DNA from 3 places in the Priestia sp. 179-F W1.4 NHS genome. Region 3 is predicted to be linked to each of the others. Evidence: riboswitches for the same ligand, from Rfam matches in the RefSeq annotation. Region 3 holds a riboswitch; each other region holds the start of a gene.
The links. A riboswitch is a leader RNA that binds a small molecule or an ion and turns the genes downstream of it on or off. The one in region 3 is predicted to bind cobalamin.
Positions count from the first base shown of each region.

Region 1: it holds a riboswitch for cobalamin, as region 3 does, so the genes downstream of both, ACH0CI_RS09495 (cobyric acid synthase) here and ACH0CI_RS23205 (HoxN/HupN/NixA family nickel/cobalt transporter) in region 3, are expected to answer to the same signal.
Region 2: it holds a riboswitch for cobalamin, as region 3 does, so the genes downstream of both, ACH0CI_RS21120 ((2Fe-2S) ferredoxin domain-containing protein) here and ACH0CI_RS23205 (HoxN/HupN/NixA family nickel/cobalt transporter) in region 3, are expected to answer to the same signal.

Region 1 is NZ_JBIQFF010000001.1:1,735,992-1,745,733, reverse strand. It holds gene ACH0CI_RS09500 (FecCD family ABC transporter permease) at 1-738, opposite strand, end outside; gene ACH0CI_RS09495 (cobyric acid synthase) at 944-2,470, opposite strand; cobalamin riboswitch at 2,563-2,742, opposite strand; gene ACH0CI_RS09490 (YdcF family protein) at 2,890-3,453, shown strand; gene ACH0CI_RS09485 (APC family permease) at 3,512-5,083, opposite strand; gene ACH0CI_RS09480 (nitroreductase family protein) at 5,510-6,157, opposite strand; gene ACH0CI_RS09475 (SDR family oxidoreductase) at 6,428-7,177, opposite strand; gene ACH0CI_RS09470 (DHH family phosphoesterase) at 7,199-8,170, opposite strand; gene hxlB (6-phospho-3-hexuloisomerase) at 8,507-9,055, opposite strand; gene hxlA (3-hexulose-6-phosphate synthase) at 9,055-9,690, opposite strand.
Region 2 is NZ_JBIQFF010000005.1:113,986-123,727, reverse strand. It holds gene ACH0CI_RS21135 (cation:dicarboxylate symporter family transporter) at 1-613, shown strand, start outside; gene ACH0CI_RS21130 (M42 family metallopeptidase) at 721-1,758, shown strand; gene ACH0CI_RS21125 (hypothetical protein) at 2,111-2,269, shown strand; cobalamin riboswitch at 2,416-2,594, shown strand; cobalamin riboswitch at 2,713-2,892, shown strand; gene ACH0CI_RS21120 ((2Fe-2S) ferredoxin domain-containing protein) at 2,994-3,374, shown strand; gene cobJ (precorrin-3B C(17)-methyltransferase) at 3,388-5,010, shown strand; gene ACH0CI_RS21110 (sirohydrochlorin chelatase) at 5,028-5,945, shown strand; gene cobK (precorrin-6A reductase) at 5,942-6,709, shown strand; gene ACH0CI_RS21100 (precorrin-8X methylmutase) at 6,715-7,362, shown strand; gene ACH0CI_RS21095 (cobalt-precorrin-5B (C(1))-methyltransferase) at 7,366-8,469, shown strand; gene cbiE (precorrin-6y C5,15-methyltransferase (decarboxylating) subunit CbiE) at 8,459-9,655, shown strand; gene cobI (precorrin-2 C(20)-methyltransferase) at 9,658-9,742, shown strand, end outside.
Region 3 is NZ_JBIQFF010000007.1:57,096-66,837, reverse strand. It holds gene ACH0CI_RS23220 (type 1 glutamine amidotransferase domain-containing protein) at 1-142, opposite strand, end outside; gene ACH0CI_RS23215 (DoxX family protein) at 449-871, shown strand; gene ACH0CI_RS23210 (M20 family metallopeptidase) at 939-2,102, opposite strand; gene ACH0CI_RS23205 (HoxN/HupN/NixA family nickel/cobalt transporter) at 2,334-3,131, opposite strand; cobalamin riboswitch at 3,265-3,447, opposite strand; gene ACH0CI_RS23200 (organic hydroperoxide resistance protein) at 3,553-3,972, opposite strand; gene ACH0CI_RS23195 (undecaprenyl-diphosphatase) at 4,125-4,718, opposite strand; gene ACH0CI_RS23190 (ABC transporter ATP-binding protein) at 4,865-5,797, opposite strand; gene ACH0CI_RS23185 (ABC transporter permease) at 5,799-6,482, opposite strand; gene ACH0CI_RS23180 (DUF418 domain-containing protein) at 6,518-7,732, opposite strand; gene ACH0CI_RS23175 (response regulator transcription factor) at 7,903-8,628, shown strand; gene ACH0CI_RS23170 (sensor histidine kinase) at 8,625-9,742, shown strand, end outside.

The DNA of each region.
Region 1 (9,742 bases), on a different contig from region 3:
TATCCCCATAAATTGAGCGGATTGATCGCCAAATGCTAAGCCGTTCAGCTCTTTCACATGTAACAGCAGCATAATCGTACCGACTAAAAAGAACGGCCCTAAAATTTGAATATGCGACCATCCTCTCATTGATACGCTTCCCATTAGCCAATATAAAACCTGCCTTACATCTTCTTCAGGAGAAAGAGCTACAATTAATGAAATAAGCGCGCTCATAAAGGATGATAAAATAATCCCCGCTAAGATGATGGTTTCATTGGCCAAATTGCCGCTTGCGAGTTTCGTAATACCAAAAACTAAAAGAAGAGTAATAAAACCAGATACGATGCCGACTACAGGCAGCGTGAAGATAGACAAACCAAAAATACTCCAGTGAAAATAAATTGCCATGACAGAGCCAAGGGTTGCACCTGAGGAAACTCCGATCGTGTAAGGATCCGCAAGAGAGTTTCTTAATAGCCCTTGAAAGGCAGCCCCTGCTATTGAAAGCGAAGCTCCTACTAAAAATGCCACCAGTACTCTTGGAAAACGAATTTGCCAAATGATTAAATCCATGTTTTCCGGACCGTGATATAAGGATAGTCCGGTAAGGTGGCCAATAATAATTTTGATTGTATCTCCTACGGTTAACGAAACTGTACCAATAAATACTCCCATAATCACCGAAGTACATACAATAAATAAACTGACTATGTATAAAATAGATGCTTTGTTTAAAAAAATACGTTTAAAAATCAATACTTTCAGCTCCTCTAGGAAACGAGGCGTGATGTTTTACATTACATTAACCATTCATTTTCCTGTCCATAAACCATGTTTCCATCCTACATAGTATTGGAAACAATCATCTTTTATTTGTTACGAGTGCTAGACTGTTGAACTAGGCAACGTAGAATAGCGTACTAAAGTTCTCGGTGAAAAAACAAGCGAAAACCTCTACAAGCTACACTTTTTGTGCTTGCTCCGGGCTTTTATAGTTGTCTATTAAATGATACAGCTTTTCCATATCTATAGCTTCTCTCACATATGCTGCTGCTTTTGAAAAAGACTCCTCTTTTTGCAGGCGACTGTTGAATGTATCCGTAATAGGCGGCAATTTTTTATGTTTACGAATTTGATTAAGCAAAGCTCTGCGCAAAGCATCGTTATGAAACACATCATGAACATACGTACCAATGATGTTGTCTTTAACCGTTCCTTCTTTTTGATCATCTACCACCGCAAAGGCTTCCGTCATGCTTTTAGAAACCGTCTTTCCCATATGAATTTCATAGCCTTCAATTGAAACCTTCTCACTCTCTAACTGAACATATCCAGAAACTCTTTCTGTTTTTTTGCTGGTTGTCATAACGGTTTCCACTGGAAGCAAACCCAGCCCTTTAATAGATTCAATCCGGGACTCTACTGCATCGGGGTCCGTAATTGTCTCGCCTAACATTTGATATCCTCCGCAGATGCCAATAACGTGAGCGTTCGTTGCGTTCAAGACTTGATTAATGGCTAGAGCCAGGCCGCTTTCTTGTAAAAACTGCGCATCTTCAATCGTATTTTTGCTTCCTGGTAAAACAATTAAATCAGGCGTACTTAGTTGTGATGGCTTGGTTACAAGTCTCACATGACAGTCTTCTTCTAAGCTTAGAGGATCAATGTCTGTAAAATTTGAGATGCGAGGATACGAGATAACCGCAATATCGATTTCTTTTAACGGATTTACAAGCGTTGAGTAATTTCTGAGTGATAGCGAATCTTCAGCGTCAATTTCCACGTCGTGCATATAAGGAATCACTCCTAGTACCGGAACTCCCGTGTATTCTTCAAACCACTTCAACCCCGGTTTTAAAAGCTCTAAGTCTCCTCGGAATTTATTGATTAACACTCCAATTACTCTAGGTTTATGTTCATCTGGAAGCAATTGAAGAGTACCCACCAGACTCGCAAAAACCCCTCCTTTATCAATGTCTCCTACTAATACAACAGGGGCTTGGGCTATCTTTGCTACGCGCATATTTACCAGTTCCCGATCGTTCAAATTCACTTCAGCAGGACTTCCAGCACCTTCAATCACAATTCGATCATAATGATTGGCAAGCTCTTTATAAGACTCCGTGATAACGTTCAAACCTTCATTAAAAAATTCTTGCCGATACTGAAAAGCAAACATATTACGAAGCGGCTTTCCATGAACGACAATTTGAGATTCATGATCACGAGTTGGTTTAATTAAAATAGGATTCATATTGGTTGTTGCTTCTACTCCAGCCGCTTCAGCTTGAATTCCTTGCGCTCTTCCAATTTCTTTTCCATCCATTGTAATGTATGAATTAAGCGCCATATTTTGCGATTTAAACGGTGCAGTTTGATAGCCGTCTTCTTTAAAAATACGGCAAAACGCTGTAGCAATCATGCTTTTTCCAGCGTCTGAGTGCGTTCCTTGAATCATAAGAGGTTTTCCTTTTTTCACTTTTTCCACTCCCTATCACATAAAAAAACCTTAACTGTAAAAGTCAAGGTTTGGTCATGCGCTCATTAACACATTGTCTTGACTTATTTCTCCCACCGAAAAATAAGGGGTTTTTAAAAGCAGGTCTCCTGGCTTATGCTTCATTTTACTTCTGCATCCTTCCTAGTTTGACTAGTGGGTCTTTGCAGGTTCATCCACATTTACAGTAGCGGGGGCTGCACCGGATTTACACCGATTTCCCTATTATCCTCCTTAGAGGCACTTTTAAAATCATTTATTCTTTATTGTAACGAATTTTATAACCATTCACAATAACGATTTTCTTCTATTATTATATATTACTGTGTTTATACTTATTTGGGTCTCGTATGCTATAATAACGATTATTTTCCAAACATCTTATGAAATAGCTAGGAAGGTGCTCGTAGTTGAAGAAAAAAATCATTTATATCTTTATTAGTTTGCTTGTTCTTTACATAGCAATCATGTCTTTTTGTATGTATCAAACCGCTCAGCAGCCTGTTCCGCAAAAAGCAGATTATGTGCTCATTTTAGGTTCGAAAGTAGACGGAGATCAAATGTCCCCTAGTTTAAAAGAACGAGCAAAAACGGCTTTATCTTATTTAAAGACTCATAAACAAACAAAAGTTATCGTAACGGGTGGAAAAGGATCCGATGAAGAAATTTCTGAAGCAGAAGCAGCCTATCGTTTTCTACGAAAAGAAGGAATTAAAAAGAATCGAATGATAAAAGAGGATCAGTCAACTTCTACTTTTGAGAATTTCACTTTCACTAAAAAGAAAGTTGATATTCAACACAAAAAAGTCGTGCTTGTTAGCAGTGATTTTCATTTATTTCGCGCCTCTATTATTGCCAAGCGTCAAGGTTTTGACGTTTATCCTTTAGGTGCAAAGACACCAAATTCAATTAAACTTCAAGCCTACTTTCGTGAGTATGCTGCTATCTTAAAAACGTGGCTGTTTGATAAATAAATAGAGTACACCCCTATACAAACGAAAAACACGGCATGAATTCATGCCGTGTTTTTTATTAATCATCCGTATCGATAACTGCTTTTGGTAAACCCGTGTATTTCGCCCAGTAGAAAATACCGATTGAAACAAGAGCAATTAAAATTAAGTCAAGCGGGTTGCTTAGCACATCTTGTCCTCCACCAAATGAGCCTAGGTAAGAGATAACAAGCATAATAATATAATAAGCAACTAGCCACCAAGCAGATTTAAGCTGCTGTGCAAATTTTACAACGTCAGTTGGTACGTATTTCTTAAATGCTACGTAGATAACAACCATTAGAAGCTGTGATCCTAGAAGCCAAGAAATTGTCGTCCATCCTGACCAATATACGATGTATGAACAGAAGATAAATGACACAGGAGCAATAACGCTCATGCCTTTTAATTTGAAAGGCTTTTTAAGGTCTTTTGCATTTACTCTGAATGCAGCAGCTGAAATTGGCGCAATCGCATAAGACAGAATAAGTGCTACTGAACATACGTTTACTAGCGCTTCCCAAGAAGGAAATGGCAGTGTCCAGAATACGGACATTCCAAACGATAGCCATAGTGACGCACGTGGAATTCCTGTTTTCTTATCTACTTTTGAGAAACGTTTAAATAGTGTTCCATTACGAGACCAAGCATAAACTAAACGAGAAGTTGTATTCATGAAGATGTTCCCGTTACCGCCTGGTGATAAAATAGCATCAAAAATAACAAGCGTTACTAACCAGCCAAGGCCTAAAATAAGTGCAATATCTTTAAATGGTAAAGAGAATTGCTCTTGAATTGTTCCCCATCCTCCTGATAGCATATCAGCCGGAATGTTACCAATGAACAATACTTGCAGTGCTGTGTAAATAATCGCTGAAAGTACAATACAGATAATGAGCGCGATTGGAATATTACGCTGCGGGTTTTTAACTTCACTGGCTACAGAAACAATAGGGTGAAGTCCTAGGTAAGCAAACATAACGCCACCTGTTGAAATGGCTGCTTGAATACCATTAAAACCAAACGGAGTAAAATCGCCAGTTGTAAAGTTAGCTGATTTAAAGTGATAAGCTAACACGACGATAATTGTAAGAGGAACCGCATATTTGAACACAGATATAATAACATTTGACTTAGCAAATGCTTTTACACTTACGTAGTTAATGATAAAAAATAGCGTTAATAACGCGAACTGAAATAACCAGCCGATTGTAGTAGGCGATTCAGAACCATGTTTAGTTAGACCAGGAAGCCAAAACGCAACATACTGACGTACAGCCGTTACCTCGATGGCAATCAAACTTGTGTAAGCAATAATGGTAATGAATGAAATTAAGTAACCCACTAAATGACCATGTGAGTAAACCGGATAACGGATAATTCCACCGGTACGCGGCAGCGCTGCTCCAAGTTCAGCATACACTAAACCGATAAGTAAAATAATGACTCCGCCAATCAGCCACGAAAAACTTCCGGCTGGACCAGCCTTTGACGCTACGTTACTAACCGCAAATAACCAGGCGGAACCAAAAATAGCTCCCATCCCAATTAACGTTAGGTCAAGTAACGATATTGATTTTTTAAACTTTCCTTGATTTCCTTGATCAGACATAATATCCTCCTTTAAAATTTCCACTCCACATATCTACGCCCTTGCGTCCGATATGGGATTCTTTACATCATCCTCCTCTTACTAAGACCTCACAAGTGGATATGTTAACAAATATTCTCTAAAAAACCAAGTTAAAAACTTTATTTTTTTGTAAAACATCGTTGAATTGCTTATGTATAGCGCATAAATTCCACAGAAGATTTGAGGACTACTCCTCCTATTTAACCGCATTTTTCTTAGGTTAAACATAAAAGAATATTCAAACTATTTACCGTAAAAAAGGGTCTGAGATATAACGAAATCAACCGCTAGAAGCAGCTACATACGCAACACCTAGGCTTGCCATACCAATAAAAAAATCCGAACGATTCATCGTTCGGATTTTGCTTTAATTAAAATAATGTTGCCCGTGCCTCTTTTTTTTGCTTATTTAAATACTTTTACACGTTCACTTAGTGGTTGAAATTCTTTTTCTCCCGCTGGTGACACGGGATTACCAAATGGCATTTGAGCAATCAGCTTCCATGAACTTGGAATATTCCAAGCTGCTTTTACTTCATCGTCAATCAATGGATTGTAATGCTGTAAAGTTGCTCCTAGGCCTTCGAGCTCAAGAGCTGTCCAGATCACATGCTGCAGCATGCCTGATGATTGGTTAGACCAAACCGGGAAATTTTCGCTGTAAGATGCGAACTGCTTTTGCAGCCCTTCAACTACTTCTTGATCTTCAAAGAAAAGAACTGTTCCATAGCCGCTTCCGAATAAGTTCATTTTTTGATCCGTATCTGAAAAATTTTCAGCTGGAACAATTTTACGAAGCGTTTCTCTCGTAATATTCCACACTTTATCATGCTGTTCGCCAAATAAAACGACTACGCGTGCGCTTTGGGAATTAAATGCTGAAGGAGTATGTTTCACCGCAAAGTTAATAATTTCTTCAATTTTTTCTTCTGACATTTTTACATTTTTATCAATTGCATAAATAGAACGTCGGTTTTTAATTGCTTCATAAAAATCTTTTCCAACCTGTTGTTGATCACTTGATTTATCAAATAATTTATCTAAAAAACCCATTTTCCACACTCCTAATTGTTTGTTTTTTTAAGCTTAAATTGCATGTTTATACCCTTCCCCCTGATAAAAGGAGATAAACAAGATATAATGAATTCTTATATCTCTAATTCGAGATATTAAACCAAAAAAATATTAATTGAAATTTAATTACTTTATGTAACTTACTTTACAATGATTATTTTGTTCTGTCAAGCGAAAATTATTATCTTTTTCTTTTCTTGATTATATGAAAAAAGACTGCTAAATACGGCAGTCTTTTTTCGTAGATGCTTAATGTTCATAAATCATCTTTCGCGTCATTCCCCCGTCTACTACGAGGTTAGCTCCTGTTACAAAATCATTTTCGACGTTTGTTAAGTACATACACGCTCTTGAGATATCGGCTGGCGTTCCTACCCGATTAGACGGATGCTGCGTATGATCGATTTCACGAAGGCCATCGTAGTCAGATGTCTCAATCCATCCTGGAGAAATAGCATTTACCGTGATGTTGTCATCACCAAGCGAAACGGCAAGTGCATGAGTTAAAGCAACGATTCCTCCTTTTGTAGCAGCATAGGCTTCTGTATCTGGTTCAGACATTGAAGCTCTTGTAGAAGCTAAGTTTACAATGGAGCCCCCGCTTTCGTTTTTCCTCATCACTTTAGCTGCTTCGCGAGAACATAGAAACACGCTGCGCAGGTTCGTATTGATAATGTCATCCCATTCATCAACGGTTAGCTCATACGGTGATTTCCAGCGGGAAACGCCTGCATTATTAATCAAAATATGTATCGTTCCATACGTACTGACCGTTTTTTCAACGAGATGTAAAATGTCGCTTTCTTTTCGGACGTCTGTTTTTACAAAAATGGCTTCTCCGCCTTGTCTTTGAATAGCTTCTGCGTGACGCTCGCCTTCGGTTTCGTCCACATCTGCCAATACCACTTTTGCTCCTTGTTTTGCGTATGCGCGTGATACATCTTTTCCTATTCCATTCGCAGCTCCCGTAACAACAACAACTAAATCTTTAAATGACATAGCATCTCCTCCTTATACGCTTTATTCACTTTTTTCTTCGTCTTTAAACAAGTGATCCGTGACGAAAAGAGCAAACGTTTCAGCCGTTAACTTGCATCCAGAAGCTTTTGGGTGACCTCCTCCTCCAAGGTGCCCAACAATTTCGGCTAAGTTGATTTCGTCTTTTACTGCACGGAAGCCAATCTTTTGGCGTCCCATGTCCACCATAACGGAAAAGTCGATATCTTCGTTTTCTAGACACAGTGCATTTCCTAGCTCAGACTGATATGTATCTGCAAATACAATGCCTACGTTGTACGCTGTTTTAGCAATTTCAACACTTTCTTTTATGATTTGTTTTTGCTTGTCGTAAATATATTTTTCAATCTTTTTTTCTTCTGCTTCTAGTAAAATTTCGTGTTTGTCCGTAAACGTAAATTCTTGATTTTCAGTATGGTACGATTCACGAAGCGTTTCTAGAATGGTCTCTTTAAATTCTTCATGCGGGATTAGATAATATAGGTGATTGAGGCGCTTTGCTTTCAAATTATTTTCATGAAACCAGTCCCACGTATCAAATAAGCGCACAAGTTCTACATATTCATCAAGCAACTCCGTTTTTTGAAGCATGTTGTTGCGCACTAAGTAGTCGTAGAAAAGAGATGTAGCTGCTGTCTTTTTACCGTTTTCGTCTTCTGCAATAACATGAACCCAATCGTATTTCTCAGCTAGTGGAAGAGCAGAGATATGATGGTCAATAAGAGTGATTTTCTGGCCTTTTTTTACCAGTTCATTTAATTTTTCCGCTACTTCATCGTTTACGCTAATATCCGTTATGTATAAAGCTGTGTCTCCATCGTTTTCTTCTTCAATAAAATGCGTCACTGTGTCATTGATGCGGCCAATGCTTACCGTGCTGTAATCAAAGTTGTCGTCGCCAAACGCTAACCGACCCAACAGTGCTGGACTTACCCCGTCTAAATCGTTATGTGAAATTAATTTTATTTTTGTCATCAATCAAAACTCCTTTATTTTCAGTCGCCTTAGTATATGTACCGGCTTGTATATTATAGCAATTTCAACATAAAAATGCTGTTATTTACTTTGAAGAGAAGGAATATCTTCGCAATAAACAAAAGTGAAGTAAACGTTTAGACTTACCTGTATCAAAAGAGAGTGAGACATAACTACATCGATCCAATCAACAGCTAGAAGCAACTACACACATGAAACCTACGCTCACCAATACCAATAAAAAAATCCGAACGAATGTGATTCTCCATCAAGAATCTCGACTCATCGTTCGGATTTTCTTTTAACCAACCTACTTTTGTTTCAGCCTATTTCCGCTTACTCTAAATTGCTGTGCTGCTTAAACGCCTGTTCATGATCCGTTTGGTTCAAATTCCCGTATTCTAAGCAAATCGTATCAAACACAACATGAGCACATTGATCAAACAATGAACCAAGCGGCTGAATAGAAGCGGCTTCATTTTCGCTTCGGTATTTGGTTGCAGCGGGAATGTGCAGCAGCTCATCAGTATGAGCAGTTAATGGTGATTCTGTACTAGCTGAAATGCCGATAACTGAACATCCTACTTCTTTGGCTTTTTTAGCTACGCTCACCACTTGCTGTGTTTTTCCTGAACCAGATACAGCCACCAATACGTCACCCGCTGCAATCGAAGGAGTAATGGTCTCTCCTACAACGTATACTGTTGCACCTAAATGCATCAGTCTCATCGCAAATGATTTGCCCATTAACCCGGAGCGACCTTCGCCTATAACAAAAATTCGTTTTGCTTGGTAAAGTGAAAACGCTACTTCTTCTATTTGCGGTTCTTTTATGTGATTCATTACGGTCGTAATTTCATGTAAAATCGTTTGTGTTTTTGTCATTATACGTTCCCCCTGCTCATAAATAAGTCTTGAAATTCAGCAGATGCCTTTGCCACATCCGCACTTTTTGTAATCGCTGATCCAATAATCGCGACGTCCGCTTTCATTTGAAGTAATGATGCTACTGAGGCTGGATTAATTCCTCCTGCTACTGCTATTTGCGCATCTGAATGAAAATACTGCCGCAAATTTATTTGACTCAGCGATTTTCCTTCTTTTTCTTGCTCGTCTTTGCTGATATGATGGCAAAAAATAGCGCTTCTATAAATACTTACTTGCTTTTGCGAGCTGCTTGACGTGTTTAATAAATCAACCATCATTTTTTTATTCCATTTTTCGCTGACATTTGCACACGTCTCTATCGTGGGTAAAGGTGATACGCCCATTACTGTTGCTATATCTGCTCCTGCTTGATAGCACATGGTAAACTCATACTCTGCGTTATCAATCGTTTTGATATCTGCTACAATCGTTTTGTGCGGAAATGCCTGTTTGATTTTATAAATGCTTTCAATTCCATACTCTTTTATAAGAGATGTACCTACTTCAATCCAATCAACATAGGGTTCTGCCAGCTTGGCAAGGATAATAGCTTCTTCAATTGTGACGCGATCTAATGCTAATTGTATCTTCATCTTTCTTCTCCTCACTTTCTACTAAACCGGTTTAGTAACAGCGTAAAAAAAA
Region 2 (9,742 bases), on a different contig from region 3:
AGGGAAATTAGTGTTCGCCGTTTACTTCACCATGATTTTCTTTGTGCTTGTGGTTCTTGGAATTATTGCTAAAATGGCTGGAACAAGCATGTTTACGCTCATAAAAGTGTTAAAAGACGAGCTGCTTCTTGCTTTTACAACAGCAAGTTCAGAAGCCGTTTTACCATCTCTTATCAAAAAGATGGAAGACTTCGGTTGTTCTAAATCGGTTACATCGTTTGTTATTCCAACAGGCTACACGTTTAATTTAGATGGTTCAACCATTTATCAGGCGCTGGCATCGCTGTTTATTGCTCAAATGTACGGCATTGACCTTTCCATTATGGATCAAATTCAGCTCCTTCTTGTGCTAATGTTAACCTCAAAAGGGATGGCTGGTGTACCAGGGGCATCGTTTGTAGTTGTACTTGCTACGCTTGAATCTATGGGCTTCCCTCTTGAAGGCATGGCATTTATTGCAGGAATTGACCGCATTCTTGATATGATGCGTACCACAGTTAACGTAGTAGGAAATGCTTTAGCTGCAATTGTAATGTCCAAGTCTGAAGGCGAGTTTGATAAGCAAAAATCATTAAATTACACAAATGAATTAAAGAAATCAAACATAGCTTAAAACAAAAAAGCCGGGCAGCTGCCTGGCTTTTTTGTTTGGAGCTGCCTGTTATCTTTTTTGAAACATATGGTAAAATAAAAGAAATGAGAGACAAAGGAAGTGTCATAATGACGGAAACTGTTCAGTTAATTAAAAAGCTTGTTTCAATTCCCAGTCCTGCTGGAAATACAGAAAAGGTGATTTCATTTGTCGAAGACTATGTAAAAGAGCTAAATATTCAAACGTATCGCAATCGAAAAGGAGGCTTAGTCGCTACTATTCCCGGTAAAGATACGGATCATCACCGCATGCTGACGGCTCATGTCGATACATTAGGTGCTATGGTAAAAGAAATCAAACCGAGTGGACGTCTGAAAATCGACTTGATTGGAGGGTTCCGCTACAATTCCATTGAAGGAGAATATTGTGAAATCGAAACGTCAGCAGGAGAAGTATTTACAGGGACCATCCTTATGCATCAAACATCTGTTCATGTGTATAAAGATGCAGGTAAAGCTGAGCGAAATCAAGATAATATAGAAATTCGATTGGATGAAAAAGTACATAGCGCAGAAGATGTTCGCAGTCTTGGAATTGAAGTCGGCGACTTTGTTTCGTTTGATCCTCGTGTAGAAATAACAAAAAGCGGTTTTATTAAATCTCGTCATCTCGATGATAAAGCAAGCGTAGCTTTATTGCTTCAGCTCATGAAAACAATTCAAGAAGAGCAGATCGAACTGCCATACACTACGCACTTTCTTATTTCAAATAATGAAGAAATTGGATACGGAGGAAATTCGAACATTACGCCTCAAACGGTAGAATACTTAGCGGTTGATATGGGTGCCATGGGAGATGGACAATCTACTGATGAATACACCGTGTCTATTTGTGTAAAAGATTCAAGCGGCCCATATCATTACGGTTTGAGAAAGCATTTGGTGGAGCTAGCTAAGCAGCATGATATTCAGTACAAATTAGATATTTATCCGTTTTACGGATCAGATGCTTCTGCTGCTATTCGTGCCGGGCATGACATCGTACACGGCTTAATTGGTCCAGGAATTGATTCTTCTCATGCGTTTGAGAGAACGCATCAAGATTCATTGAACCATACGTACAAGCTTCTTTACCACTATGTGCAATCGAACATGGTTCTGCTTTAAGAAAGGAATATTTAATTAGTGTATTTTTATGCAAAACAAAGAGCAGGACGGGACTGTGATGTCTGTACTTTCCTTTCCTAAAAAAGAAGCCAGCTGTCCGGCTTCTTTTTTTAATAAATACTATATATTTTTTTACTGGTGAAGCAACAGTTGGTAAAAAAAGCACCTTTTTTAAAGAGGTATAATACGGCTTAAACCTTTTGTACATTTTGTTCATTTACAGAAGTTAAAATGTTTTTAAATTTTTAAAAGTTTCTTGTGACAAGTTTTGTAGAATGGGTTTTCAAAAGGATATGGTTTCGTCATAATGTGGATATAGCGATCACTACAATAATCGGAGGCGAATCTTTTCATGTGGGTACTGACGGTATATGCTGGAAAAGAAATGAAAATGTTTGAATTTGAAACTGAAACGCAGGCGAGAGAAGCTTTTGCAAAAACAAATGGCTGTAAAGTTCTTTCAGAAGTCGTGTATTATAATGATCCTCATTTAACATTAGTAGCTATATAATGAAAAAACAAGAGCTGACTTTATGCTCTTGTTTTTTTATAGCTTCTTGTATCTTACGAAAAGAATAGAGTTGAAATAAAAAAAAATGTACGCTATGATATGGTAGTTACTTCTATTATTCTGATAGTTTAAAAGGTTCATATATATCAAACAGCAACAGTAAAGATGCCAAGAAGGCTTAATAGGGAAACTGGTGAAAGACCAGTACTGCCCCCGCAACTGTAAGTGTGGACGAACGAGTATAACCACTGTGGAAAAATCACGGGAAGGTTCTCAAGTAGAATGATACACAAGTCAGGAGACCTGTCTTTATTGTGAAGTTTCTATTTCTCCGGGGAGCGGGAAGGGAAACGTTGGCTTAAAGTGGCATTCGTGTACACTTTTATTCTGACGTTTTACCCGCTCGCATATTAGCGAAGCGGGTTTTTCTCGTAGCACAAAACTACATATCGTGCAAAAAAGGTGCGCAATGTTCACATTGCGTTAAATGGGAAGTCTGGTGTGAAGCCAGCGCGGTACCCGCCACTGTGAAGAGGAGCTGATTGCATATGCCACTGTATTCGGGAAGGCGCAATCAAGTGATGAATCGAAGCCAGGAAACCAGCCTTTTTCTAATGCGAAGCTTACCCTACGGGATATAGGTGGAAGTGCAAAAACTTAGTTTGAATTTTTCTGCGCCTCTATCATTGATAGAGGCGTTTTTTTAGTAAAGGAGCGAATAAGTGTGACGACGTGGAACTTAAATGGAACAAAACATCACGTATTGATTTGTAATGGAAGCAGCTGTATGAGAAAAGGTGGAGAAGAAGCCACGCAAGCTATTCGAAATAAAGTGACTGAACTGAATCTAGATGAAGCGGTTCACACAACCCGTACGCGCTGTAACGGAAGATGCAAAGATGCTCCTGTAGCTATAGTGTACCCTTCAGGAGATTGGTACAAGCAGGTCACTGAAAACGTAGCTCATCGAATTGTTGAAGAACATTTAGCAGGAGGCTGCAGTATAAAGGAATCACTTATTTATGAATATGATCAAAACGGTTTTGTTTCTCCGGAAAAGAGTGACTCCATAGAAGGAATTGACAAAGTAAAAAGTAACGCATAAAGGAGGAGCTAGCATGAAAGGTAAACTGTTAGTTATTGGATTCGGCCCAGGAAGCTTTGAACATATTACACAGCGAGCAAGAGAAGCCATTCAAGAAAGTGATATGATTATTGGTTATAAAACCTATGTGGAATTAATTCAAGGACTATTAACGAATCAGCAAATTATTAGTACAGGAATGACCGAAGAAGTAAGCCGTGCACAAGAAGCCGTAAAGCAAGCTGAAGCGGGAAAAACCGTGGCGGTCATTTCAAGCGGAGATGCAGGAGTATACGGAATGGCCGGCCTTGTGTATGAAGTGTTGATTGAAAAAGGATGGAAAAAAGAAACGGGCGTAGAGCTGGAAGTGATTCCTGGCATTTCGGCTATTAATTCATGCGCATCCCTCCTTGGGGCGCCCGTGATGCATGATGCCTGTACGATTAGTTTAAGTGACCACCTTACGCCTTGGGAGTTAATCGAAAAACGAATCGAAGCAGCTGCACAAGCAGATTTTGTAGTAGCTTTTTATAATCCGAAAAGCGGAAGACGCACAAGACAAATTGTGGAAGCGCAAAGGATTTTATTAAAATACCGTTCCCCCGATACGCCTGTTGGTCTTGTGAAAAGCGCTTATCGTGACCGTGAAGAAGTGGTAATGACCAATTTAAAAGACATGTTAAATCATGAAATAGGCATGCTGACTACCGTTGTTGTCGGAAATTCATCTACGTTCTTTTACGATGACTTAATGATTACACCGCGCGGGTATCAGCGGAAATATACCCTCAACCAAACAGAGCAGCCGCTAAGACCGCATCAGCGACTTCGAAAAGAAGCAGAACCATGGGCTCTTGATCAAGAGGAGACTGTAAAGCAAACGGCTTCAGCTATTGAAGATGTTCAGAATACAAAAGAAGAAAAAGCAGCTTCACGAGCTCTGGCAGAAGAAGCGCTTCAAGCAATTTTAGGTGAAGCTACTTCACCGGTCGTACACCAGCCAATTGAGTCTATTTTTGAAGTGGCAGTTAGTCCAGGGCTTGCAAATAAGAAGTTTACGCCCGTTCAAATGACAACACTAGCAGAAGTTGTTGGTGAAAAAGGTACGATGGAGTATACGCCTGACCATCAAATCAAACTGCAAATTCCAACGGCTCAGCCAGATGTGATTATTAAAAAGCTCCAATCAGCTTCCTTTTTACTATCTCCAGTCGGAGACGTGTTTACAATTAAAGCGTGTGATTTTTGTGATGGAGAAAAAAGTGACGCCATCCCGCATACGGAACAATTACAAAAGCGTCTCGGTGGAATGGACATGCCAAAAGAGCTGAAGCTTGGTATTAATGGATGCGGTATGGCCTGTTACGGTGCTGTTCAAGAAGATATTGGCATTGTCTACAGAAAAGGTGCGTTTGACTTATTTTTAGGGGCTAAAACGGTTGGACGAAACGCCCATTCAGGTCAAATTGTGGCGGAAGGCATAGCGCCCGATGACATTGTTGAAATAGTGGAGAACATTGTCCATGAATATAAAGAAAAAGGTCATCCAAATGAGCGGTTTCATAAATTCTTTAAGCGTGTGAAGAATGTTTATGGATTCGACTATCAAGATATAACACCAAAAATAAAAGTAGAACCAGCTCCGTGTGGAGATTAAAAATGGGAGGGCATTATATGAAATCAGTTTTATTTGTCGGTCATGGAAGTAGAGATCCTGAAGGGAACGATCAAATTCGCGAGTTTATCTCGACTATGAAGCATGATTGGGACCCATCTATTTTAGTAGAAACGTGTTTTCTAGAGTTTGAACGTCCGAATGTAAGTCAAGGCATTGATACATGTGTGGCAAAAGGAGCGACAGATGTAGTTGTAGTTCCAATTATGCTCTTGCCAGCTGGCCACTCAAAAATACATATTCCGGCGGCTATAGATGAAGCTAAGGAAAAATATCCACACGTAAACTTCGTGTACGGACGTCCCATTGGCGTTCATGAAGAAGCCCTTGAAATTTTAAAAACGAGATTACAAGAATCAGGAGAAAATTTAGAAACTCCAGCTGAAGACACGGCTGTTATTGTCTTAGGGCGAGGAGGAAGCGATCCTGATGCAAACAGTGATTTATATAAAATTACACGCCTTCTTTGGGAAAAAACAAACTACAAAATCGTCGAAACTTCTTTTATGGGCGTGACCGCTCCATTGATTGATGAAGGAGTGGAACGATGTTTAAAACTGGGCGCTAAAAAAGTGGTTATTCTCCCGTATTTCTTATTTACAGGAGTACTAATTAAGCGTTTGGAAGAAATGGTGAAGCAGTATAAAATGCAGCATGAAAACATTGAGTTTAAGCTAGCCGGCTATTTCGGTTTTCATCCAAAACTGCAGACAATTTTAAAAGAACGTGCTGAAGAAGGATTAGAAGGCGAAGTGAAAATGAACTGCGATACATGTCAATATCGCCTCGGCATTATGGAGCATATTGATCACCATCATCATCACGATCATGATCATGATCATGATCACGGGCATCATCACCACGATCACCATCATGACCATCACCACCATGAAGATAAGGTCGGCGAGTTAAAATGATTTTATTGTTAGCGGGAACTAGCGATGCACGTGCATTAGCTGTTCAAGTGAAAAAAGAAGGTTACGACGTTACGGCGACGGTTGTAACCGACAATGCAGCAATCGAATTACAGCGAGCAGAAGTGAAAGTGAAAATTGGACGTCTCACACAAGAAGATATGATGACTTTTATAAACGAACATGGTGTAAAAGCTATTGTGGATGCAAGTCACCCCTTTGCCGAAGAAGCATCTAAAAACGCCATCGGTGCGGCTGCTGAAACAGCGATTCCTTACATACGCTATGAGCGGGCTTCGCAGGCTTTTACCTATGATAATATGACAATGGTTTCTACGTATGAAGAAGCAGCAGAAGTAGCAGCTGAGAAAAAAGGAGTTATTATGCTGACAACAGGCAGCAAAACGCTGCAGATTTTTACAGAAAAGCTGCTTCCTCTTTCAGATGTACGGCTTGTTGCTCGTATGCTTCCAAGGCTGGATAATATGGAAAAGTGCCAGCAATTGGGATTTTCGCAAAAAAATATTATTGCTATTCAAGGTCCGTTTACAAAAGAGTTTGATCAAGCGCTTTATAAGCAATACGGAGTGACGGTCATGGTCACAAAAGAAAGCGGAAAAGTTGGATCTGTGGATGAAAAAGTGGAAGCAGCTAAAGAGTTAGGCTTAGATATTATTATGATTGGGCGACCGAAAATTGAGTATGGGACCGTGTATTCCACGTTTGAAGAAGTGGTTCATGCTTTAGTAAACCAAAATAGGAGTTGATTGAGATGGATTTTCGTACAGAATTTAAACCGTTAACTGTTCAGCCTCAGCAAATAGAAGGAAAAAGTTTTGAGATGATTACAGAAGAGCTTGGGCCTCATCCGTTTACAGACGAACAGTACCCAATTGTTCAGCGCGTAATTCATGCGTCTGCAGACTTTGAGCTTGGACGCAGCATGCTGTTTCATCCGGATGCGATTCAAGCAGGAATTAAAGCTATTCGCAGCGGCAAGCAAGTGGTTGCAGATGTACAAATGGTGCAAGTAGGAACAAACAAGCAGCGAATTGAAAAACACGGCGGTGAAATCAAAGTTTATATTTCGGATCCGGACGTAATGGAAGAAGCAAAGCGCTTAAATACAACGCGTGCAATTATTTCTATGCGAAAAGCCATCAAAGAAGCAGACGGTGGAATTTTTGCAATTGGGAACGCACCCACAGCTTTACTTGAATTAATTCGTTTGATTAAAGAAGGAGAAGCGAAGCCTGGGCTTGTTATTGGTCTGCCGGTAGGATTTGTTTCAGCAGCTGAATCGAAAGAAGAACTTGCAAAACTTGACGTGCCGTTTATTACAAACATCGGGCGAAAAGGCGGCAGTACGGTAACGGTTGCTGCATTAAATGCAATCTCAATTCTTGCAGATCAGGTGTAACGCATGAAGGAAGTACCAAAAGAACCTAAGAAACTCAGAGAAGGCTATACGACGGGCGCTTGTGCAACGGCTGCTACGAGAGCAGCTCTGCTTACGCTAATTTCAGGAGAAGTGCAAGAGGAGTCAACGATTTACTTACCTGTTGGTCGCTTTGCTACGTTTCATCTTGAAGAATGCGAGTATCGCACAAGCAGCGCTGTAGCCAGCATCATTAAAGATGCTGGAGATGATCCCGATGCCACGCACGGAGCGCTGATTATTTCTGAAGTTTCGTGGTGTAATGGTGCAGACATTATCATTGATGGAGGAGTGGGAGTAGGGCGTGTGACAAAGCCCGGTCTCCCAGTTTCTGTCGGTGAAGCAGCCATTAACCCTGTGCCAAGAAAGATGCTGAAAGAAACGGCTGAACAGCTTCTAGCCCAATACAACATACAAAAAGGCGTTAAGATTGTCATCTCGGTTCCTGAAGGAGAAGAAATGGCGAAAAAGACATTAAATGCGCGTCTAGGTATTTTAGGAGGCATTTCGATACTGGGGACGCGGGGAATTGTTGTTCCGTTCTCAACAGCTGCTTATAAAGCAAGTATCGTGCAGGCCATTAGCGTTGCTAAAGCAAGTAATTGTGAGCACGTTGTCATTACGACAGGGGGACGAAGCGAAAAATATGGAATGAAACAGTTCCCAGAACTTCCGGAAGAAGCATTTATCGAAATGGGAGATTTTGTTGGATTTACGTTAAAACAATGTAAAAAGCAAGGAATGAAAAAAGTGTCTCTCGTAGGCATGATGGGAAAGTTTTCAAAAGTCGCGCAAGGCGTTATGATGGTTCATTCAAAAAGTGCACCTATTGATTTTAATTTTTTAGCAAAAGCAGCTTCTGAGTCAGGCGCTTCTGCTGAACTGGTAGAGGAAATAAAAGGCGCAAACACAGCTTCTCAAGTGGGAGATTTAATGACGCAAAGCGGTCATCATCAGTTTTTCGAAAAACTGTGCGAGTACTGCTGTTTATCAGCATTAAAGGAAGTAGGGGACGGAATCGATGTCGATACGTCTCTTTACACATTAAAAGGAGATTTTTTAGGACAGGCGGTGCAACATGGCAATTAAAATTATTGGAATTGGTGACGACGGGAAGTTAAGTCTACTTCCTATGTATGAACAGTGGGTGTATGAAAGTGATGTGCTAATTGGAGGAAAGCGTCACCTTGACTTTTTTCAAGATTTCGAAGGAGAAAAAGTAGCCATTGAAGGAGGTCTTTCTTCCCTTGTTGAACGTTTAAAAAACGAAGAAGGAAATGCGGTTGTGTTAGCCTCAGGCGATCCGTTATTTTACGGAATTGGAAGCTATCTTTCTGCGAAGCTAGACGTTGAAATATATCCTTATTTAAGTTCTATTCAGCTTGCATTCTCACGTCTAAAAGAGCGATGGCAAGACGCTTATTTTACAAGCGTGCACGGCAGAAGTATAAAAGGGCTGGCTCAGCGCATTGACGGTTATAAAAAAGTGGCGATTTTAACCGATGAGCAAAATTCTCCTAGTGCTCTGGCAAACTACTTGTTATCATTCGGCATGACAGAATACAAGATGTTTGTGGCAGAGAATCTAGGTGGAGAGGCGGAGCGCTGTCAGCTGCTTTCGCTGGAAGAGGCGGCGAATCAACTCTTTTCTCCGCTTAATGTCGTGATATTAAAACAGGTAGAAAAAAGTCCAGTCTGGCCTCTCGGAATAGAGGACGATGAATTTATTCAACGCAAGCCGGACAAGGGACTCATTACTAAAAAAGAAGTTCGTACACTTAGTATTAGTGCCCTGCAGCTAAAGAGAGACAGCGTCGTATGGGATATCGGAACATGTACAGGTTCAGTCGCGATTGAAGCAGCTAAAATTGCGCGTGAAGGACAAATTTTTGCTGTGGAAAAAAACGAAGCAGACTTGGAAAACTGCAGGGGAAATCTAGCGAAATTTCGAGTAGATGCCCATACTGTGCACGGAAAAGCACCGGAAGGGTTAGGTGAGTTTGCTGATCCTGATGCGGTGTTTATTGGAGGGACAGCAGGAGGCATGGAAACCATTTTAGACGTGTGCTGCAGCCGATTAAATTCAGAAGGGCGCATCGTATTAAATGCCGTAACGATTGAAAATTTGGCAGAAGCGATGAAAGCTTTTAAAGAGCGAGGATTTGAGACTGCTGTTACCCTTGCACAAGTTTCAAGAAGCAAGCCAATTTTACACTTAACACGATTTGACGCTTTAAACCCCATTTATATTATTACAGCCAAAAGAGGAGAATGAACATGATTGGAACATTGTACGGACTTGGAGTTGGACCAGGAGATCCAGAATTGATTACAGTAAAAGCATTTCGTAAATTAAAAGAAT
Region 3 (9,742 bases):
CCATGTACGTTTCGTTTGCTTTTTCTCCAACTAAATGTACTTCTGCTCCTTCTTCGCGAAGACGCATCACTGGATACCATAGTTCTAGATCTTCAAAGTCTGCACTAACAAGCGCAATAACTCTTTTATTTTCTAAGCGCATCGTAACACCTCCGCCATCAGTATAGCATGTTGGAGAATAAGATTGAAAATAAGGAACTAACTTGTACATAATTAAAGGATTTTTCAAGTGCCCTTCAGAAATTTTTTGTATGCCAAATGGTCTAATTTTATATTTTCACTTGACTGGGGACAAACACCACACTACAATGTGTAGTGTGATGTTTATAATGTTGTAAAATTATCCAAATAAGAAAGACTTTCTGATTTAATTGCTACATTTCTTTTTTCGGGCTTTCACACTACATAACGTAGTGTTTAATTAAATAAACTTAAAGGAGGAAGTAAAGTGAATAAAAACGTCGAAATTGGTTCACTTATTATTCGTTTAGTATTAGGTTTTACATTTTTAGTACACGGTTTTCAAAAATGGCAGGGCGGGATTGAAAATACAGTAGGATTCTTTGATAGCTTAGGAATCCCTGGTTTTATGGCCTACATTGTTGCAACGATTGAACTTGTAGGTGGGGTCCTTATTATTCTTGGTCTAGCAACAAGAGTCGTAGCTGCTTTATTTGTGGCCGTTATGCTTGGCGCTATTTTCACAGCCAAGCTTAAAAGCGGATTTGTTGGCGGGTTTGAGTTTGATATCGCTTTAATTGCCATGTCTGCTCACTTGTTCCTTGCAGGAAGCCAGTTCCTTGCTCTTGATAAAGTGGTATTTAAAAAGAAAGAAACTGCTTTTTCTCTTCAAGAAGAAAGCAGTAAGTAAAAAAGAACGCTTATACTCTCCCACTATAAGCTTTCAGGTTAGTCCCGCCGTTTGAGGCGGGCTTTTTTTATATTTGAAGCAGCAAATTCGCAAATAAAGAAGAACGCTCGGACAACGTATCAATTTGAATATGTTCATATTCTGCATGTATTCCTTTTCCGCATGCTCCTAATCCATCCAACGTGGGAATGCCAATGGCCGCTGTAAAATTCCCGTCGCTTCCGCCGCCCACAGCTGCTTCTTCCAATTTCATCCCAAGTTTGGCCGCGATTGACTGAGCGCATTCAAATAACTCTTCCGTTTGTTTAGACTTAACCATTGGAGGACGGTTCATGCCTCCTGTTACTTCAATCTTAATCCCTTTTAAAATGGGCGTTAAATTCAAAATAATATCCGTCATGCGCTCGGCTTCTTCTTCGGTAGAAACACGTAAGTCCACGTGCGCTTCTGCATACTCCGGCACTACATTTGTACCGCTGCCTCCGGTAAACGTCCCAACGTTTACCGTTGTACCTTTTTCATAATCAGTTAAGCTCTGCAGAAAAATCACTTGGCGCGCCAGTTCTTCAATGGCATTGATTCCTTCTTTGTGATGATTACCCGCGTGTGCTGCTCGTCCCCACACCTTTACGGTGAAAATCCCCGCTCCTTTGCGCGACGTTTTTAACGCACCTGAACCCGCCACCGCCGGTTCCGCTACTAGCACCGCTTCACTTCTTTTTGCTTCTTCTTCAATATATTTTTTAGAAGAAATCGACCCAATCTCTTCATCTGAATTGCAGAAAAACACAATTTTTTTATCCAGTGCTAAGCCAAGTTCTTGAATCGCTTTAATCGCCCATATAGATTGCACAATGCCGCCTTTCATATCTAAAATTCCCGGACCATAAAGCTTGTTTCCTTCTGTTCTTAAGCTCAGCCTTCCCTTTTCCCATACTGTGTCAAAGTGACCGATAATTAAAAGCTGCTTTTCTCCTTCCCCAATCGTAAATTTCAAGTGGTTTCCTACTTCTTTTTCTTCTATGATTTCATACCCTACCCCTAAACGCTTTTGAAACAGCTGCGTTAAATACATTCCACACTGATCCACTAACTCTTTACTGTAGGACGGTGATTCTTTTTTCACAAATCCAACTAAATCTTCGAGCATCTCTTGTTCGTGTTCTTTTAAATAACTAAATACGCTTTGTTCTACCATTACCTGACTCAAATCAATTCCTCCTCCAAACAACCCCTGCTGCTTGTGCATTCACTGCTTTTATTTATCGTACGTATGAGTATGTTCTACGTTTCACATAACGACCTTAAATTATCCTTAATTATAATGGTTTTCAGACAATTTTCCATCCTTAAAATACAGATAATACTTTAACTTATTCGTAACCGACCGAAAATAGCCATAAACTTCAACAAATTCATACAAAAAAGCTTCAATCTCCAGCAGATTAAAGCTTTCATTTTATTAATTGATATTTATTTTGATATTTTTTCCTCTTGACTTCACACTAACAAAAACAAACATAGACACTAAAAAAATAAATAGAATAACGCCAACCATTTCAAAATTCACCTCGGCCCATGGGTTAAAGAAAGTGAACGCTAAGTAGAAGGACACACCATACGCGAGGACAACAATAACCCAGCCCATCAAGCGGGAAGCAGATTGCCCAAACTTACTCGATTCATTCACCATTTTATGTACAATCAGTGAATCGATTGTATCTGTCAGCATCATTCCAAACATAAATACTAGTCCTAATAAAAGCGGCGTATACTTGCCTGCGTTCCCTACAGCTAGAGACCACACGGCCGTTTGACTGACCGTTTCGGCTGCTAAAGCGAACAATGCTCCTACAAGAATAATTAAAAAAGGATTCGTTGTTCCTTTTGCGATTTTGGGGATAAACTTCCCTTTTAACCCGCTCAGCTGAAACTCTTCTTCTTTATTTTTAGTTCGAAGCAAATGATATGTGTTTAATGTCCCGATTAGAAAGAGGGAGATAATGGATACCCAAGATGCAAAATGATCGAAATATGATGGAAATGTAAAATTCTTCATCACCACGCCCAGCACCCCGGCCGTGACGGCCACCATTCCTCCGTGACCTAGTGAAAACAGCGTTCCAACCCACGGGGCAAAACGGCTGCCCATTCGCCAATTATATCGGGTCTGGCCGTCAATAAAAGCTAAGTGGTCTGCATCCAATCCGTGCCTGATTCCTAATAAAAAGACAAGTAAAAAAACTGATAAACCTTCCATTTCCTACACTCCTTTTTTTAAAATAAAACGTAAAAAAGCCTCAATTCTATAGAAATTGAGGATGTGTCGGCATATGAAAATAAACAGCAATTGCTCACTGCGTACCTTGATACACCGCCTCTTTCCTAGAAGAGTCAAGTGTACAGAATAGGTAGGTCTCCTGGCTTGAGATCATCATTTTCTACCGCCTTCCCCGTTTTGAGTGACGATAAGATAGAAAACTCCCTGCTTACAGTGGCTGGACCGCTCGAGATTTGCACTCGATTCCCTGTTACCTCTTACGCTATGTAAGAGCACCTAAACTGTGCGAATGATTCATTTTCTTCCTCATTATACTAGTACTCTTTACAAATGAATAGAGAAAATTCAAATAAAAAAGCCCTGCTAAGCTTTACATGCTTAGCAGGGCTTTTTAAAGCAATTAAACTACTTCTACCGTTACGTCTACGTTACCGCTGATTGCTTTTGAATACGGGCAGTATGAGTGAGCTAGGTCTACATATTTTTTAGCTGTTTCTAAATCTAAGCCTTCGATATGAGCTTCAAGCGCTACAGCAATTTTTACTCCTTGATCAGCTTTATCAGGAAGCAGCTGAACCGTAGCTTTTACTTCACTGCTTTTGATTTCTACATTGTGTTTTTTCAACATAAATTCTAAAGCGCTGTTGAAACAAGCGCTGTATCCAGCTGCAAATAGCTGCTCTGGGTTTGTTGCTGTTGTTGCTTCTCCACCAAGTGCTGGAGGTGTTGCAACATCTAAATTAAAGATATTATCTAAAGAATGAACTTCTCCTGTTCTTCCACCTGTGTTAACGACTGTTGTTTCATATAAAGCTTTCATGTATAAATCTCTCCTCTTTTTTAGTAATTTTATTAAAAGTTTTTTATTTATCATTTCTGTAATTTAATTGTACACAATTTAATTTTAAAAAACAAGTATTAAATGCATTAAAAATTTCCCAATAAAAAAAGCCGCGTATTTGCGGCTTTTTCTTAATAATATTGAGACTGTTCGTCATAAGCTGATTTTCGAAAAATAGACAAATTGGTAATAGCCCTCATCAGTTTCGTATTAAAAATAACATAATGAATAAACAGCGCCAGCACGCAGCCTAGAATAGCTCCTGTTAACACATCGAATGGATAGTGAACGCCAACCCATACGCGTGAAAATGCGATGAGTGCACCCATTACAACCCACATGCGCCCTGAACGTTTGAAATGTAGCCAAATGGTAAAAGTGATAACTAATGCAGACGTAGCATGGTCGCTTGGAAATGAAGAATTCGCGGCGTGATCAATAAGCTGATTCACGTGGTGAGAGATAAATGGACGATCTCGATAAGCAAATAAACTAATCACTTTATTGATAATGACTCCTGTGGCACAAGCACATAAAGCTTGGAATGCTACAACACGGCTGCCGTTTTTATTAATAAGTAAAAACAAGCCGAGTAAAACAATAAGTACATACTGGGCATAATCTGCAAAGAATACCATCAGCGAATCTACAAACTTCACATGCGAGGCGTACTGATTCACCGCATGGAAAATGGTATAGTCTACTGAATTAATAGCTGATAACATAATCGAAATCCTTTCTTATTTTTAAATGTCATTAGCTATCTTATCAGTTTCTGAAGAAAATGAACATGTTTTTGTCAGAAGCTTCCTAACTGGTATTTATAAATAACGTAGTCAGGCTGAGTGGTAAGCCAACAGATTTTTGCCCATTAACTTACCTGCGAATGATCCACGATGTTTTTTTGCAAAAAGATTTCTTCTAAAGAAGGCTCTTCTACGTGAATTTGATAAATATCGATGCCGCATTGAATCAATTCGCGAATAATCAGAGGGATATTTCTCTCTTTTTGAAGCATCACTTTTGTGTACGTGTGATGGTATTCCACGTCCGGACTCACCGTACGGAAAAACTGTTGAATATATTCTTTATGACTGCTTGGGTAAGGATCATGTTTAATCATCACCGTTTTTTTCGCTTGGTATTGAAAACGCAGTTCTTCCATTGTCCCTTCTACTAAAATAACACCATTTTTCATAATCGCCACACGTGTACAAATCTTCTCAACTTCATTTAAATTATGAGACGTCATAAAAATTGTCTTGCCCTGATTTTGAAGTTCTCTTATTAATTCATGAATGTGGAGAGCAGATTCAATATCTACTCCAGAAGTTGGTTCATCTAAAAAGATAAGATCTGGGTCTGTTACAATCGCTTGAGCAATTCCTAACTTCTTTTTCATTCCAAAAGAAAACTTTCCAACTTTCTGATGGTCATGTCCTTCTAATCCTACTTTCTTCAGTACATTACTACAGTGTTCTTTCGAAAAACGATGTCCGTTTATCTTTAAAAAATAGCGCAAATGATTGAGTGCCGTCATCTCATCATAAAAGGTAGCATAGTCAGGAAGCACACCTATTTTCTTCTGAAGCCCTAAATCAATATCACTCTGTCCCAGCAGCGTAAATTCTCCTGCTGAAGGGAATGAAACGCCGGTAAGCATATTAATAAATGTAGACTTCCCTGCTCCGTTTCTCCCTAAAAATCCGTAAATTTCTCCTTGTGGGACTTGCAAATTAATACTATTAACAATTGTTTTAGATCCATACTTTTTAGTTAATTTACTTGTTTCAATAGCATACATATTATACTTCTCTCCTTTTAAAACTCCAAAGTGCCGTACATAAACAGAGTGCTGCAAAAATAAGAAGAACCGTTAAATAACCTTTCTCCAACTTTAAATAGTAGTAGGGTGTCACATACTTAAACCATGCAATGTACGCTTTTGATGAAAATATGCTCCATCCACTCAGTACCGGTAGAACAAACGATGAAATAATTGATAAAAACATAGTATGAGTTGGACTTGGTATTAAAGCTGAAAGCATTAAAACAAATGAAATGATACAAACGGTGAATAGCAGGCACTCTAAAAATATATAAAAAGAAAAATGATGCGAAATAAACCCAATCAGTAGAAAAGAAATAGAGATACAAACAAGCCAGAAACAACAAATTCCTAAGAATTTCCCTAGTACAATACGCTCTCTTGATGTTTTGGTAACTAAAAACCTAGCTGTTCTTGTTTTAATTTCTTGATTAATAACATTATGAGAAAGACTTGAAATAAACAAGGGTCCGAATCCGAGAAGCATCACCAGAATTCCCCCGTTGGCTCCATCTCGAATCTGTGCGCTCGTCAGTTGACCTCCAAGTTGACTAACTAGATGGGCTATTCCATAGGAAGCACCGCATACGATTAAAATAACGATAATTGATTTAACACTTTTAAATAAGCTTTGAAACTCTTTTACACTAATGGCCCACATTTCGAAAATCTCCTTTTAAATAAGTTTGACTGCTATCATCCAACAAAAGGATGATTTATTCCCTCAGGTAAAGCTTTTTTCTCTTTGGGCTTTCCGTTCCAAGAAAAATTTGTCCATATGCGCAGCAGCTTTTCCACCGGTCCAGTTTGAAATTTTTGCACGTACATATAACTTCCGATAAGCTGAATTCCGTAAATACCTATGCAGACAAAAACCCCTGCAATCATGCCGAGCTTTCCGAAATAACCTAATCCATAACCATAAAAAATCGTCGTGCATATAACCGTTTGCATTAAATAATTACTAAGCGATATCCTGCCTACGCTTTCAAAAGCCTTCATCAAAAATGACTTTTCGTATTTCGCATATAGCCAAGCAAAGCCTGCAATATAACCAAGAGATAAGAGACTCCCACCTAACATATGTGTAGAACCAGCCCAATTAGCATCTGGCCATACGTACATAGTTCCTTTTAACAGCAAGCTAAGCGGAATCAACACGGCCGCCCAACGGCCATACTGTTTTGGATTAGCTGAAACGTCGTAAAACCAATTTTTCTTCCCCGCATACATACCAAACAAAAACAAAGCACCCATTATAAATGGTGTAAACAAGAAGGCAAACGCAAATTTATATCCTGCTATATTCATCGGATCAACGTTGTTGCGGTGGTCTTTAATTTGTTCATAAGTTCCACTTCCATATACATGAATCGTATCTTTTACGTATGTGGTGAGCGTTTGCTTATCACTAAGAAGATACATATTATCGTTTAATGAACCGTAACCGGCTGCTCCCGTAAGAACTAGTAAAATCGATGCCCATACCAACAGCGTTTTAGCTTTACGGTTTAAAAAGAAAACTAATAAAAATATCCCCATCATTCCGTAAAACGTAAGAATATCTCCTTCCCATAAAAGTACTCCATGCAGTAGGCCAAACCCTAGAAGCAGAAGAAAGCGGCGAAAGAAATGCCTTTTTACTCCTAACTGCCTTCTTTCTAAACTTTCTTTCATCTTCACCATTGAATAACCGAATAAAAAAGTAAAGATTGGCATAAAACTTTCTTCTACCGCGACTTTTAAAAAGACATAGGCTGCTGAATCACTTGGCGATAGCGAGAAGAGATGAATCGTATCCTTTCCGTAAATACCATATTGAAAAATCAGCATATTCGCTAGTAAAATACCAAACAAGCTGAATCCTCTCATACTATCAATTACTTTAACCCGCCTAACATCATTACTCATCCTTTTAACTCCTTTACTATGTGTCTGTATATTTAGTATATGAAATGAAGGTTTCAAGAAAATAAACGGGAGATTATCTTTTCTTTAACATTTTCCAATTTTGTTAATCTTTTCGTAATGTTCTTATGCTAAAATCGAATACGTATGAAATGAAACAGAGGTGATTTATATTGGAAGATGCATCTATCTTGCTAGTGGATGATGAAATTGCTATTGTCAAAATGCTGGAGACAGTATTAAAAAAAGAAGGCTTCAACCAAATCTATAAAGCTCACACCGCTCAAGAAGCGCTAGATGTTTTACATAATAAAACGATTGATATTATTTTGTTGGACGTCATGCTTCCCGATAAAAGCGGATTTGATATTTGTCCTAAAATTCGTGAGCTCTCAAACGCATATATCCTGTTCATAACAGCCAAAGTATCTGACTTGGATGTGTTAACAGGTTTCGCCATGGGCGGAGACGACTACGTAACCAAGCCATTTAATCCTTTAGAGATTGCGGCACGAATTAAAGCACGATTGCGCAGAAAACAAACGCTGATCGAAAGAAGTCCTGTAAAAATGGAATTACAGCCTTCAAATCGCTATGAGTTTGATCGTTTTATCGTAGATGAATCCGCTGGAGAGCTCATTGTAGATGGTCAAACGGTTGCTTGCCCCGCACAAGTATTTTTGCTGCTACTTCATTTTTGTAAAAACATGAACATGGTTCTTTCTAAATCACAGCTGCTTGAAGCCGTTTGGGGATATAACCAGTTCGTAGACGATAATACGGTAACCGTTCATATTCGAAGAATTAGAGAAAGAATCGAAGATAATCCTAGCAATCCAAAACATTTAGTTACGGTACGAGGGCTTGGATATAAATTAGTGAACGGAAAAGCACTATGAAATCAATTAAAAGAAGGTTGACCTTTCATTTTTCGTTTCAGTTTATTGCGATTATTGCATGTGTTTGCTGCGTTCTCTTTTGCGCTTTAATGTTCCTAGCTTATTACCTTTCAAAGCAAGATATCAAAAGAGACTTGCCCTCTGGATCACTTAGCGTATTAACCGGGGATACAACAGTTGAAGGTGGAAAAGCAAGCGTTTCAGATGATTTAGCAAAACAGCTTAAACAAGAAGGACTATGGTACCAAGTACTGAACAAACAAGGAAAAGTAATTGGAGAAGTTAACTCCCCAAAAGACTTACCTAAGTACTACGGTCTTTCAGAGTTATTAGAAATGGATAAAACCAAAAAATTTAGAAACTATAATGTCGTAACAGAACTTGATACCTTTTTGACTACACCTACTTATTATATTTTGGGCTATAAAAGTGATTTAAAAGACCAGCTATACGCTTTGTATGCTAAATATAATAAACAAAGTGTGCCTCCCAAAAGCGATATTCCACTTATCAAAAAGGCGTTAAAAGAAAAAGATGCTTCGCTTCAAATTTTAAATGAGAAAGGTGATATCTTAGCTTCAATTAGAATGCCTAAAGAAAAAACACGTTACGATCCTTTAGAAATTATTTCCCGAAAAATTGAACAAGATAAATATGATTCAACGGCTACTGTATTCCATGATCCAAAGAAGAAAATTTCTTGGGTTTTTTACACTCCTAATAATTATCACAGTATAACCGATGAATCTATTATCCGAAAAGCTTGGATGATCTCCATCATCGTGGCGGTTTCTGTTCTTATAGCCACTATTACTTTCTCCATCTGGAACGCTTTTCGCTACGGTGGTCCCTTACTTCTCTTCACCAGCTGGCTCGGGCGCATGGGAAGCGGAAACTATTCAGAAGTGCTAACAGAAAAAGAGCGGAAGCGCGTCTTTCGGAAAAATGGAAAAGTACGTTTTCAATATCGTTTGTATTCAGAAGTCATTAACGCCTTTTATGAGATGGCAGAGCAGCTTAGCTTAGCTGAAAAAGAACGAAAGCAGCTAGAAACCACTCGTGAAGAATGGATGACTGGAATATCACATGATTTGCGAACCCCCCTTTCGACGAT